4 regions of the Pseudomonas sp. GW823-FHT01D03 genome follow, and region 4 is predicted to be linked to each of the others. Evidence: predicted binding sites of a transcription regulator. Region 4 holds the regulator's gene; each other region holds the start of a gene.
What was found. The regulator FliA, encoded in region 4, starts transcription of late flagellar genes. The targets are predictions, from matches to a motif close to CTAAAGTTTNNNNNNNNNNNGCCGNTAA.

Region 1: the regulator FliA is predicted to act here: its motif matches at 1,369-1,396, upstream of AC1RBR_RS09425 (methyl-accepting chemotaxis protein).
Region 2: the regulator FliA is predicted to act here: its motif matches at 1,233-1,260, upstream of AC1RBR_RS12955 (methyl-accepting chemotaxis protein).
Region 3: the regulator FliA is predicted to act here: its motif matches at 1,553-1,580, upstream of AC1RBR_RS12710 (methyl-accepting chemotaxis protein).

What each region holds. Positions count from the first base shown of each region.
Region 1 is NZ_JBXAKK010000001.1:2,108,617-2,111,824, reverse strand. Features, by position in the region: gene inhA (isonitrile hydratase) at 1-295, shown strand, start outside; gene AC1RBR_RS09430 (CPBP family intramembrane glutamic endopeptidase) at 532-1,323, shown strand; gene AC1RBR_RS09425 (methyl-accepting chemotaxis protein) at 1,426-2,991, shown strand; gene AC1RBR_RS09420 (hypothetical protein) at 3,174-3,208, shown strand, end outside.
Region 2 is NZ_JBXAKK010000001.1:2,990,227-2,993,434, forward strand. Features, by position in the region: gene AC1RBR_RS12950 (glycerate kinase) at 1-1,021, shown strand, start outside; gene AC1RBR_RS12955 (methyl-accepting chemotaxis protein) at 1,375-3,000, shown strand; gene AC1RBR_RS12960 (hypothetical protein) at 3,070-3,208, opposite strand, start outside.
Region 3 is NZ_JBXAKK010000001.1:2,933,130-2,936,337, forward strand. Features, by position in the region: gene AC1RBR_RS12710 (methyl-accepting chemotaxis protein) at 1-1,486, opposite strand, end outside; gene AC1RBR_RS12715 (hypothetical protein) at 1,866-2,393, shown strand; gene AC1RBR_RS12720 (GNAT family N-acetyltransferase) at 2,442-3,208, opposite strand, start outside.
Region 4 is NZ_JBXAKK010000001.1:1,805,387-1,808,594, forward strand. Features, by position in the region: gene flhF (flagellar biosynthesis GTPase FlhF) at 1-442, shown strand, start outside; gene fleN (flagellar synthesis regulator FleN) at 556-1,386, shown strand; gene fliA (RNA polymerase sigma factor FliA) at 1,383-2,123, shown strand; gene AC1RBR_RS08040 (chemotaxis response regulator CheY) at 2,291-2,662, shown strand; gene AC1RBR_RS08045 (protein phosphatase CheZ) at 2,680-3,208, shown strand, end outside.

The DNA.
Region 1 (3,208 bases), 300 kb from region 4:
CGGCGCGATTGCGGTGCAGGACCGGGTGGTGCGCGACGGCAATCTGTTTACCGGTGGCGGCATTACCGCAGGCATCGACTTCGCGCTGGTGCTCGCGGCTGAACTGGTGGGGGCCGAGGCGGCGCAGTTGATTCAACTGCAGCTGGAATATGCGCCGGCACCGCCGTTTGAATCGGGCAGCCCGCAGACGGCGCCGAGTGCTGTCGTCGATGAGGCTCGGCACCGCGCGTCGCCTTCGTTGAAACTGCGCACGGAAATCACCGAGCGCGCGGCAGCGAAACTCGATCTGCGTTGATTCCTCAGCCACACACAGATCTACTGTGGGAGCGGGCTTGCTCGCGAATGCGGTGTATCCGTCGAGATTGTTGTCGCCTGACACACCGCATTCACGAGCAAGCCCGCTCCCACAATGGGTTTTGTGGATGGCCTCAGGTTTGGAGCCTGTCCCCGCATCCCGCCACAGCTTTACTTGTCCCAACGCCCTCACCCGTGTAGAAAGCCCTTCCACAAAATTCTGCACAAGGACTTTCGATGAAGGCGTTGCCATGGCTCTATCTGGCACTTCTCAGCCTCGGTTATGGATTGGCGTTGAGCTTTGGCCAACTCGGCTGGCTCGCGCTGATCTCCGTGGGACTCTTGCTGGTGACCGGTTTTGCCGTACGCCAACAGCAAGTGCCGGTGGCGCGTCTGCTGGGGCACGCGCTGTTTATCTTCCTCGCCCTGTCACTGGCGCTGCACTGGTTGCCGGGGTTCGCCAACGGCCGGGCCATCGCCCCGCTGCGTTTCACCGACGACGCCGTGCCGTTCGCGATGTACCTGAATCTGGACAAACCCTTGCTCGGCTTCTGGCTGTTGCTCGCCTGCCCGTGGATTGTCGCGGCACGCTCGCTGCGTCCGACGGTGTACGCCAGCGTCCTCGCCCTGACGTTGAGCGCCGTCCTGGCGCTGGGCGGTGCGCTGTTGTTCGGCATGATTGCCTGGGCGCCGAAGTGGCCCGATCAGGCGTGGCTGTGGCTGCTGAACAATCTGCTGCTGGTGACGCTGGTCGAGGAAGCACTGTTTCGCGGCTATATACAGGGCGGCTTGAGCCGACTGTTCAAGCACCTGCCCCACGGCGATAACCTCGCTCTGCTGCTGGCGTCGCTGATCTTTGCCCTGGCGCACGTGGGCGCGGGATGGCACTGGGTGTTGCTGGCGGGTCTGGCAGGTGTCGGCTATGGTCTGGCCTACCGTTTTGGTGGCCTTGCTGCGGCGATCGCCACGCATTTCGGGCTGAACCTGCTGCATTTTGCGCTGTTCACCTATCCGATGCTGGCCGGTTGAAGCAAGAGCGGTTTTGCGACGCCGTACTTATATCTGAAAAAAAACTTCAATAATTTCCTGACAGCGCCGACAACCTTTCAAAGCCTTGCGGATTGAAAAACCATGCGTAATAACCAGCCCATTACACAACGCGAACGGACTTTCCCGGCTCAGCAGCGGTTGATTTCCACAACCGACGCCAAAGGCGTGATCACCTACTGCAACGACGCTTTCGTCGAAATCAGCGGGTTTTCGCGTGAAGAGCTGATCCGTGCGCCGCACAATCTGGTTCGTCACCCCGACGTCCCGGCTGCGGTGTTTTCGCACATGTGGGGCACACTGAAACAAGGCTTGCCATGGATGGGCATTGTCAAGAATCGCTGCAAATCCGGTGACCACTACTGGGTGAACGCCTACGTGACACCGGTGTTCGACGGCAATCAGGTGATCGGTTACGAGTCGGTGCGGATCAAACCCACCGCCGAACAGATCCGCCGTGCCGAAGCGCTCTACAAACGCATCAACCAGGGCAAGTCGGCAATTCCTTCCAGCGACAAATGGCTGCCGGTGCTGCAGGACTGGCTGCCATTCATACTGGTCAGCCAGTTGAGCTTCGTGATCGGCGCGACCCTGAACTCGCAATGGGGCTTCGCCCTCGCTGCGGGTCTGTCGGTACCGTTGGGCCTGATGGGCCTGCAATGGCAGCAACGCGGGCTCAAGCGCCTGCTGCGCCTGGCCGAACAGACCACCTCCGACCCGCTGATCGCGCAGATGTACACCGACAGCCGTGGCGCGCAGGCGCGTCTGGAAATGTCGATCCTCAGCCAGGAAGCCCGCCTGAAAACCTGCCTGACCCGTCTGCAGGACACCGCCGAGCACCTGACCGATCAAGCGAAACAGTCCGATGCCCTGGCGCACAACAGCTCCAGCGGTCTGGAGCGTCAGCGCGTGGAAACCGAACAGGTCGCCACCGCCGTCAACCAGATGGCCGCCACCACTCAGGAAGTGGCCAGCCACGTCCAGCGTACGGCTGACGCTACGCAGGAAGCCAACCGTCTGACCGGTCGCGGCCGTGACATCGCCGGCGAAACCCGCGAAGCCATCCAGCGCTTGTCGGTGGTGGTCGGCGAAACCGGCCTGACCGTCACCCAACTGGCCAAGGACAGCGACGAAATCGGCGGCGTGGTCGACGTGATCAAAGGCATCGCCGACCAGACCAACCTGCTCGCCCTCAACGCCGCCATCGAAGCGGCACGTGCCGGCGAGATGGGCCGTGGTTTTGCCGTGGTGGCTGATGAAGTTCGCCAACTGGCGCAACGCACCAGCGAATCCACCGGGCAGATCCATGCCTTGATCGCCAAGCTGCAGCAGACGGCTTCGAGTGCCGTGCAGACCATGGAAGCCGGCCATCGCCAGGCGGAAGAAGGTGTGGCACGAGTGCTGGAAGCGGATCAGGCACTGGTCGGCATCAGCGAAGCCGTGGCCAACATCACCGACATGACCACGCAGATCGCCGCGGCCACCGAAGAGCAAAGTGCTGTTGCTGAAGAAATCAGCCGCAACATCAGCAACATTTCGGAACTGGCAGACCAGACGTCCGAGCAAGCGCATAACTCGGCATTGCTGAGTGAAGAGCTGACCAAGACGGCGAATACCCAGTATTCGCTGGTGGAGCGGTTCAACCGCTAAAAGCAAAACTCTTGCTGGTCTCCCCGTAAAAAACCCGGACAGCGAAAGCTTCCGGGTTTTTTTTTGCTTGTGCACCTGTCAGATCTGACAGTAGACGCACCGTTATCCGAGCGGGTATCAAGAGAAACCGTAATTGCAGTCGGTTGTAACACCTCCTCTCAATCGAAAAGGCAGGTTTAACAATGACCACTCACGTTATGTTTCTCCCGAAAAAACC
Region 2 (3,208 bases), 1.2 Mb from region 4:
GGCCGACGGCGGCGAGGGCACGGTGGAGTCGATTCTTGCCGCTTGCGAGGGCGAACTGCGCCGTACCCGGGTGCGCGGGCCGCTGGGTGCGCCGGTCGACGCCGCGTGGGGCTGGCTGCCGCACAACCACACCGCGATCATCGAAATGGCCGAGGCCAGTGGTTTGCAATTGGTGCCTACGGGGCAGCGCGATGCCTGCATCACCAGCACCTTCGGCACTGGCGAGCTGATTCGCGCCGCGCTGGATGCCGGCGCGCAACGGGTGATTCTGGCGATTGGCGGCAGCGCCACCAACGACGGCGGTGCCGGTGCGATGCAGGCGCTCGGGGTGAAATTGCTCGATGCGCAGGGGCAGGCGCTGGTGCCGGGTGGTCTTGCCTTGGCGCAATTGGCCCGTCTTGATCTGAGTGATCTGGATTCGCGTCTGGCGCAGGTACGCTTCGACATTGCCGCCGACGTCAACAATCCGCTGTGTGGCCCGCATGGCGCCTCGGCGATTTTCGGCCCGCAAAAGGGCGCATCAGCGGCACAGGTGCAGCAACTGGATCAGGCGCTGGAGCACTTCGCCGGGCTCTGCGCGCAAGCGTTGGGCAAGGACGTTCGCGATGAGCCGGGTAGTGGTGCGGCAGGTGGCCTGGGTTTTGCGGCGAAGGCGTTTCTTGGCGCGCAATTTCAGGCTGGCGTCGAAGTGGTTGCCGAGCTGGTGGGCCTGGCCGAAGCGGTCAACGGCGCCGATCTGGTGATCACCGGCGAAGGGCGTTTCGACGCGCAGACCTTGCGCGGCAAGACTCCGTTCGGCGTGGCGCGGATCGCCAGGCAGCACGGTGTGCCGGTAATCGTCATCGCCGGCACCTTGGGCGAGGGCTATCAGGAGCTTTACGGCCACGGCATCGACGCCGCATTCGCCGTCACCAGCGGCCCGATGACCCTGGAACAGGCGTGTGCCGAAGCGCCGCGCTTGTTGCGCGAACGGGCGACAGACATCGCCCGGGTCTGGCAGATGGCCAAACTCAATAGTTGACGCCCTGAAGATGTTGTGGCGAGGGAGCTTGCTCCCGCTCGGCTGCGCAGCAGTCGTCAATCCGGCTGATGCGGTGAGACTTATGATACGTGGTGGCAGGTTATAGGGCCGCTTCGCAGCCCAGCGGGAGCAAGCTCCCTCGCCACAGAAGTAGGCCAAGCTTCACGGTGTTTCACTGGTGAAACACCTTGAAAAATACTTGAGATTTGTACGAAACCTTCCTGAAGACCCGCCGATACAGAGATCAGGCGCACACAGATTCCCTTGAACAGTGACGCCGTACTGGCCCCGCCCCCAAGGGCCAGTGATGACGGCAAGGACGCTCGCAGCTACCTCTATCCGAGAGTCCAACCATGTCCTTGCGTAACCTGAATATCGCACCCCGCGCCTTCCTCGGTTTTGCCTTTATCGCCTTGCTGGTGATTGTCCTTGGCGTGTTCGCCGTCAACCGCATGTCGACCATCCGCCAGGCTTCCATCGACATGGATACCAACCAACTGCCCAGCGTCACTTACCTTGGCGTGGTGACGGAAAACGTTCTGCGCCTGCGGATTCTGTCGTTCCGGATTCTGGTCAACCGTGACCCGGCAGGTCTGCAAGAAGCGCAAACGCGCATCGGCGTACTGGTGGACAAGGTGCGCAGTGCTCAGGCCAGTTACGCCGCGTTGCCGGCAGAGAGCGAAGAGCGTGCGTTGTATCAGACGTTCGCGACCACGCTCGACAACTACCTGCAAGCGCAAAACCAGATGATGGAGCTGTCGCGTCAGGACAAGGTCGACGAGATGCGTACGTTGATCAACACGCGGATCAAGGACGGCACCGACCAGATGGGCGAACAGCTCAACAAGCTCATCGCCATCAACGCGGCGGGGGCGAAAGTCGCCTCCACTCAGGCCGGCGAGTATTACGACAGCGCCATTACCGGTATCGTGATCGTCGCTGTGGTGGCGGCACTCGCCACCGTACTGCTGGCCCTGTTGCTGACTCGCAGCATCGTCACCCCGTTGAACCGTGCGGTACTGGCAGCGCAAACCATCGCCGGCGGCAACTTGACCCAGTCCATCGAAGTCGACGGCAAGGACGAAGCCACACAGCTGTTGCAAGCGCTGGCGACGATGCAGACCAACCTGCGTCAAACCATCGAACAGATCGCCGGTTCCGCCACTCAGCTGGGCGCGGCTGCCGAAGAGCTGAGCGCGGTCACCGAAGAAGCCTCCCGTGGCCTGCAACAGCAGAACAACGAGATCGAACAAGCTGCCACCGCCGTCAACGAAATGACCGCCGCCGTGGAAGAAGTCGCACGCAACGCGGTGTCGACGTCCGAAGCCTCGAACCAGTCGACCCAGGCCGCCCGCGAAGGTCGCGATCAAGTGGTGAAAACCGTCGACGCGATCCAGACCATGACCCATGACGTGCAGAGCACCGCGCAAATGATCGAAGGCCTCGCTGCACAGGGCCGCGACATCGGCAAGGTGCTGGATGTGATCCGCGCCATCGCCGAACAGACCAACCTGCTGGCCCTCAACGCGGCGATCGAAGCAGCGCGTGCCGGTGAGGCCGGACGCGGTTTTGCGGTGGTAGCGGACGAAGTACGCGCCTTGGCCCATCGCACTGCGCAATCGACTCAGGAAATCGAAAAAATGGTCGCTGGCATCCAGAACGGTACCGGCGAAGCGGTGTCGTCGATGCAGCAAAGCAACCAGCGTACCCAGACCACTCTGGAAATGGCCCGCGCTGCGGGTGTGGCGCTGGAGCAAATCACCCAGTCGATCCACCAGATCAACGAACGCAACCTGGTGATCGCCAGTGCCTCGGAAGAACAGGCGCAGGTCTCGCGTGAGGTCGACCGCAACCTGGTCAACATCCGTGATCTGGCCACGCAGTCCGCCGCGGGGGCCAACCAGACCAGCGCTGCGACCCATGAACTGTCGCGTCTGGCGGTGGATTTGAATGCGATGGTGGCGCGGTTTGTGATTTGAGAAATACGCAGTTGCCTGATGTGGGCCGAACCAGATGAGTGTTCGGCCCACCTCGAAGAAATCACCGCCTCAAGACAGGTCCACTTTGACTGCCCTAAACAAAGATTGTTGCCCAAGGTTTCCTGCACGATCGCGCAGCCTGTAAAACGCGAACATGGTGCCGGAGCCTATCCCACGGATAATCGCGCCACTCAGTTTGATAACGGTA
Region 3 (3,208 bases), 1.1 Mb from region 4:
GAATCTCGGTGATGCGCTGCGCGTCTTGCTGCATGTTCTCGACTTTCTGGGTGGCGCTGGCCACTTCATCGATCAAGGCCACTACGCTGTTGGTCGCTTCACCGACCACCACCCGTGAGCGATCGGCGTTTTCATTGGCGCGCTGGGTGAACGCTGCGGTTTCAGCGGCGTTCTGCGCGACGCTTTCGGCCGTCGAACTCATTTCGGTGATGGCGGTAACGGTCTGATCGGTTTCCGAAGCATGGCGCAGCAGAATCTGGCTGGTGTTGGCCGATGTGCGCTGCAGGTCGTCCAGGCTCGAAGCCATGGCGCCGGTGGCCTGGGTCACTTCACCGATCATGTTCTGCAGGTAGGCAATAAAGGTGTTGACCGAGTGGCCGATGGCGCCCAGTTCGTCTTCGGCACGGATGGTGATGCGCCGGGTAAGGTCGGCATCGCCGCTGGACAGCAAGTCGATATTGGCTTTCAGCGCTTTCATGCGCGAAACCAGTTGGCGGATCGCGTAGACCTGCAACAACACCAGCAGGATCACCAGCGGAATCTGCAGCAGACTCAGGCTGCTGAGCACGTCGTCACGCTGGGCGGTGAGCATTTTCGTTGGCAGGGCGGTGGCAAGGAACCACGGCGTGCCTTCGATCGGGCGCATGAAGAAAGTGCTGGCTTCGCCGTTGTTGTTGAACTCGACGCGTTGCGCCTGATCGCGGTTCTGCAGGCCGGCCTTGACCTGACTGGCGAAGGTCGAGCCGGCGGCCAGTTCGCTGATGTTCTTCAGCACGATCGGGCCGCTGATGCGCGAGCTGTTGCTGATGATCTTGCCGTCGGCCTCGACGATCAGCATTTCGGCGTTGAGGTCTTTTTCCTTGCGCGCCACCAGATCGTTGAAGAAGCCCAGCGTTACGTCGATGGTCGACACGCCCCAGGCCGCACCGTTTTTCTGGATCGCCATGGCGCAGTTGGTGCGCGGCTCGGCACTCGCATCATCTTTATAGGCCGCAGCCCAGGCACATTGGCCGCGCGGGGTCTGCATGCCACCCTTGTACCAGCTCTGATCGTAGTAGTTGGGCGCCGCGTCGCTGTTCCAGAAGGTATTCACCGCCAGTTTGCCCGAGGCATCGCGGTGCCAGAACGTGCTGAACTTGTTGCGCCCGGCCTCACGCTGACCCGGCAGTGGCCAGATCCCGCCGCCGAAGACTTTCAGCTCGCCGTATTGATCCACCAGCCCCGGCAACACCGTGTCAATGGCCGCGCTGTCGAGCAGCGGAATGGTCTGGGTGATGCTGCGCTGTTGCGCCTGGACTTTGTTCAGTTCGCCCTGAATCTGTTCGGCGACTTCGGCAATCCGGTTGAGCACCACCTGTTCTTCGGTATGCCGCAGCTTGGGTGCGACCAGTTGGCTGATACCGACCACGGTCAGCACCGACAGCAGCAGGATGAACAGAACCAGAGATAACGTGTAGCGAGCCTGAATGGTGCGGAATGCGGGCATGGATACCGGTCCTTGAACTGCGATTTTTATTGTGGGGTCGGGGGAAAACGGCGGGGTCACACCAGCGTATCGTCGGCGAAGCGGGAAGCTTTAAGTACTTTGGTGCAAGAAAGTGTCGGGCTGACGGAAGGGGCGTGTCGACTCCGATACAAATGAATCGAGCCTCTCGTCAGCCGGCGCAAAAAAGTATCGCAAGCAATCGTCAAACTGCCATGAAACCGCGACACAGTAAGCTTCTGGCATTTTGTATCGAGAATGTACAAAAATTGTAAGCGACTGCACTAAAAGGGTTGGTGCCACCAGTTCGCCGGTAGATACTTCCCGGCATTCAAGTAGTCCAGCAAGGACATTTCATGGTTATTTCACAGGGAGTCTTCTCATGACGATCGGCATTGTCGGCGGCTGGGAGAGCAAGGCAGGGGTGCTGGTTCGCAATACAGGCGCGAAGAAGGAGGTCAAGCAAAGCCTCAAGGTGCAGCAGATGCTCGCCAAGGTCGGCACCAATCCGACCGCGCTGAACACTGCCGAAATGGACAAGCAGGGCCTGCGCAAAAATATCAAGGGGTTCGATCCGGCGAATGTCTCGGTCAAGCAACTGAGCAATCTGAGTGTTTTCCTGCGTGAACGCGGACTGATTTCCGACATCACCTCCTTTACCTTGCTCAATGCCGGCGACAAGTTCGACCGTTTCGGCGTGACCAAAGACCCGGATGCAAAATTCAATGCGCTGGAGTATTTCGCCACCCAGCTCGACGCCATTCAGAACAATGGCCTCAATGGCAATGCCTACGGCAAGAACCTGATCCCCGAGTACAAGAAGGCGATCTACGTGCTGCAGAACCTGAAAACCTACGGTGAAGGCAACGCGGCGAAACCTGTGGATCAAGGCGTCAAGTCCAAGGCCTGAGCCGGTCACCCACGGCCCACCCATTGATTGGGTGGGCCGTTTTCGTTTTTAGTCCTGGTACCTTTCGCCGGCCTGCTGGGCCTGATCCTGCAGGTGCTGCATGTGTGGACAGTGCAGGCTCAGCGTTGAGGCCTGGTAGCCACGATGAAACAGTGCCAGCCAGCCGTCGCTGTAGTCATCGGGGACAATCCCGGTGAAAGCGAATCCGGCATCGGCCAGTTTGTGCAGCGCGCTGGAAAAGCCTTGGGCGAGTCTGAGTCTGATCGAAATCAGCCAGTGCGCCGGCAGTTGCGCCAATTGCTCGAGCAGGTTGTCATCGAGGGACTTGATCAGCAAATCATAGCGCCCTGATACGTGATCGAAGCGGATCTTCGGGCCTTTCCATGGCACCGCATTGTCGGTGGTACCGAACACCGCCTCCAGACGCGACATCAGCTCGCGGCAATCCTGCGGCCAGGCGAGTGCCGGCAGCGGGCGCTGATAACCGTCGATGCTGCAGTGACCCACAACAATCGTCTCCCGCCCTGTTCCACCGAACGGCGAGGGTGCGTAATCGGGCAACAGACCACAGCTGTGAAACCCCAGGCCGGCGGCCATGCGCTGCGTATACGGGTGGTGCGTGACCTGCTTGATCGTCACGCCTCGGCAATCCAGCGCCTGGGCATGAATCAGCAGCTGCTGGCCCAACTGGGTGGCGATGTTTTGCCCGCGAGTGTCCGGGTGCACCACGGTCAGTGCCAGCTCCGCCAGTGCGCTTCGGCCAGATTGACGAAACAACGTGGCGTGCCCGCAGATATGCTCGTTGACCACCGCTA
Region 4 (3,208 bases):
CCCGCTGCTGCGCAAACGCGTGGTGCTGATCGACACCGCCGGCTTGCAGGCCAGCGATCCGGCTTTGCGCATGCAGCTGGAAAGTCTGGCCGGGCGTGGCATCCGTTCAAAAAATTATCTGGTGCTGGCAACCACCAGCCAGAAACAGGTTCTAACCGCCGCGTACCACAGTTACAAGCGTTGCGGGCTAGCCGGCTGCATCCTGACTAAACTGGATGAGACGGCCAGTCTTGGCGAAGTATTGAGCCTGGCGATCAGTCATGAATTGCCGGTCGCGTACCTGACCGATGGCCCACGGATTCCGGATGATCTGCATCTGCCGCGCCGTCATCAACTGGTCAGCCGCGCCGTCAGCGTGCAAATGCAGGAAGAACCCAGCGAAGAAGCCATGGCTGACATGTTCGCTGATATCTACCACAGCCCGACCAAGCAGGTTGGCTGAGGTAATGAACCGTTTATGTACCTACATCGATGGTCTGCCATGCATTGTTCCGGTTGAGAACGCGCAGCCAGTAATGTGGCCTCCGTCTATGCAAGACAAGGTAAAGAAATAACATGGGCAGCATGCATCCCGTACAGGTGATCGCGGTGACCGGCGGCAAAGGTGGCGTCGGCAAGACTAACGTGTCAGTGAACTTGTCTCTGGCGCTGGCAGAGCTTGGCCGTCGGGTCATGCTGCTGGACGCCGACCTGGGGCTGGCGAACGTCGACGTTCTGCTGGGACTGACCCCCAAACGTACTCTGGCCGATGTGATTGAAGGCCGCTGCGAACTGCGCGACGTGCTGTTGCAGGGGCCCGGCGGGATCCGCATCGTGCCGGCCGCTTCCGGCACCCAAAGCATGGTGCACCTGAGCCCGGCGCAACATGCCGGTCTGATTCAGGCCTTCAGCGACATCGGCGACAACCTCGATGTGCTGGTGATCGACACCGCTGCGGGTATTGGTGACTCGGTAGTCAGTTTTGTCCGCGCCGCTCAGGAAGTGTTGCTGGTGGTCTGCGACGAGCCGACCTCGATCACCGACGCCTACGCGCTGATCAAACTGCTCAACCGCGACTACGGCATGAACCGCTTCCGCGTCCTCGCCAACATGGCGCAGAGCCCGCAGGAAGGGCGCAACCTGTTCGCCAAGTTGACCAAGGTCACGGATCGCTTCCTCGACGTCGCCTTACAATACGTCGGCGCCGTGCCGTACGACGAAAGCGTGCGCAAGGCAGTGCAGAAGCAGCGAGCGGTCTATGAAGCCTTTCCGCGTTCCAAGTGCGCGCTGGCGTTCAAGGCGATCGCGCAGAAGGTCGATACCTGGCCGCTGCCTGCCAACCCGCGCGGTCACCTTGAGTTTTTCGTCGAGCGCCTCGTGCAGCAAACAGCAGGGCCTGTGTTATGACCGCGAGCGGTATGAACTACTACAAGAAGTCGGCACGTGACGCGCAGTACGAGTTGATCGAGCGTTACGCGCCACTGGTCAAGCGCATTGCCTATCACTTGCTGGCGCGCTTGCCGGCGAGTGTGCAGGTTGAAGACCTGATTCAGGCCGGGATGATCGGCCTGCTCGAAGTCTCGACCAAATACGACGCCAGCAAAGGCGCCAGTTTCGAAACGTACGCGGGCATTCGAATCCGCGGCGCGATGCTCGATGAAGTGCGCAAAGGGGATTGGGCACCACGCTCGGTTCACCGCAACACCCGTATGGTCAGCGACGCAATTCGCTCAATTGAAGCTAAAACCGGACGTGATGCTAAAGATCACGAGGTTGCGGCCGAACTCCAATTGAGTCTCGACGATTACTACGGGATTTTGAATGACACGCTGGGCAGCCGGCTGTTCAGTTTCGACGACCTGTTGCAGGACGGCGAACACGAAGGGCTGCACGAGGATGGCGCCAGTGCTCATCTTGAGCCGTCACGCGATCTGGAAGATGAACGCTTCCAGGCGGCGCTGGCGGATGCGATTGCCAATTTGCCGGAGCGTGAGCGACTGGTGTTGGCGCTGTACTACGACGAAGAGCTGAACCTCAAGGAAATCGGTGAAGTCCTTGGCGTCAGTGAATCGCGGGTCAGCCAGTTACACAGCCAGTGCGCGGCCCGTTTGCGGGGGCGTTTGGGGGAGTGGCGAGCGCGCTGAAGGCAGTGTGGGGACACTGCGAACGAGGCTGGTGCGGTGATGAACGGCACCGGTCTTGCTCTGTTGTGCTCCAGACAGTCATCGAGTGCTTTGCCGGATTGATTGAAGTGGCGCGTCCAGGTGCTGGGCGCGTTTAAGACTGCTTGGAGGTCGAATTGAACAAAGACATGAAAATCCTCATCGTTGATGACTTCTCAACGATGCGGCGGATCATCAAGAACCTGCTGCGCGATCTTGGGTTCACCAATACCGTCGAGGCCGACGATGGCACTACCGCCATTCCGGTACTCAACAGCGGAAGCATCGACTTTCTGGTAACGGACTGGAACATGCCGGGCATGACCGGTATCGACTTGCTGCGCCACGTACGTGCCGATGAAAAACTCAAGCATCTGCCCGTGCTGATGGTGACCGCTGAAGCCAAGCGCGAGCAAATCATCGAGGCCGCTCAGGCCGGTGTGAACGGCTACGTGGTCAAACCTTTCACGGCTCAGGCGTTGAAAGACAAAATCGAGAAGATTTTCGAACGCATCGGCTGATGACGCGCGGGGGAGCTATGGAGCATAACGAATCTTCACAGGGCGATTTCGAGTCGACCCTGAAAAAACACGCGGTCGAACTGGTCGAGAGCCTTGAAAAAGGCAGGTTCGGCGACGCTGTGCAACTGATCCATGAGCTCAATCAGACCCGTGACCGCGGCCTGTATCAGGAAGTGGGCAAGCTCACACGCGAACTGCACAGTGCGATCGTCAATTTCCAGATCGATCCGCACATGCCGCAGGCCGAGGAAGTGTCGCAAATCACCGACGCCACCGAACGCCTGGGCTATGTGGTCAAGCTGACCGAAGCCGCGGCCAACCGCACCATGGATCTGGTGGAAAGCGCCACCCCGGTGGTCAATGGCCTGGCTGAAGAAGCCCAGGCCCTGAGCACCGATTGGGGCCGCTTCATGCGTCGTGAGGTCGGAGCTGAAGAGTTCCGCGAACTGGCGCGCCGGGTCGACGGTTTTCTGTCACGCAGCAGCACGGACAACCGTGCGGTGTCGAGCAACCTCAATGACATCCTGCTGGCTCAGGATTACCAGG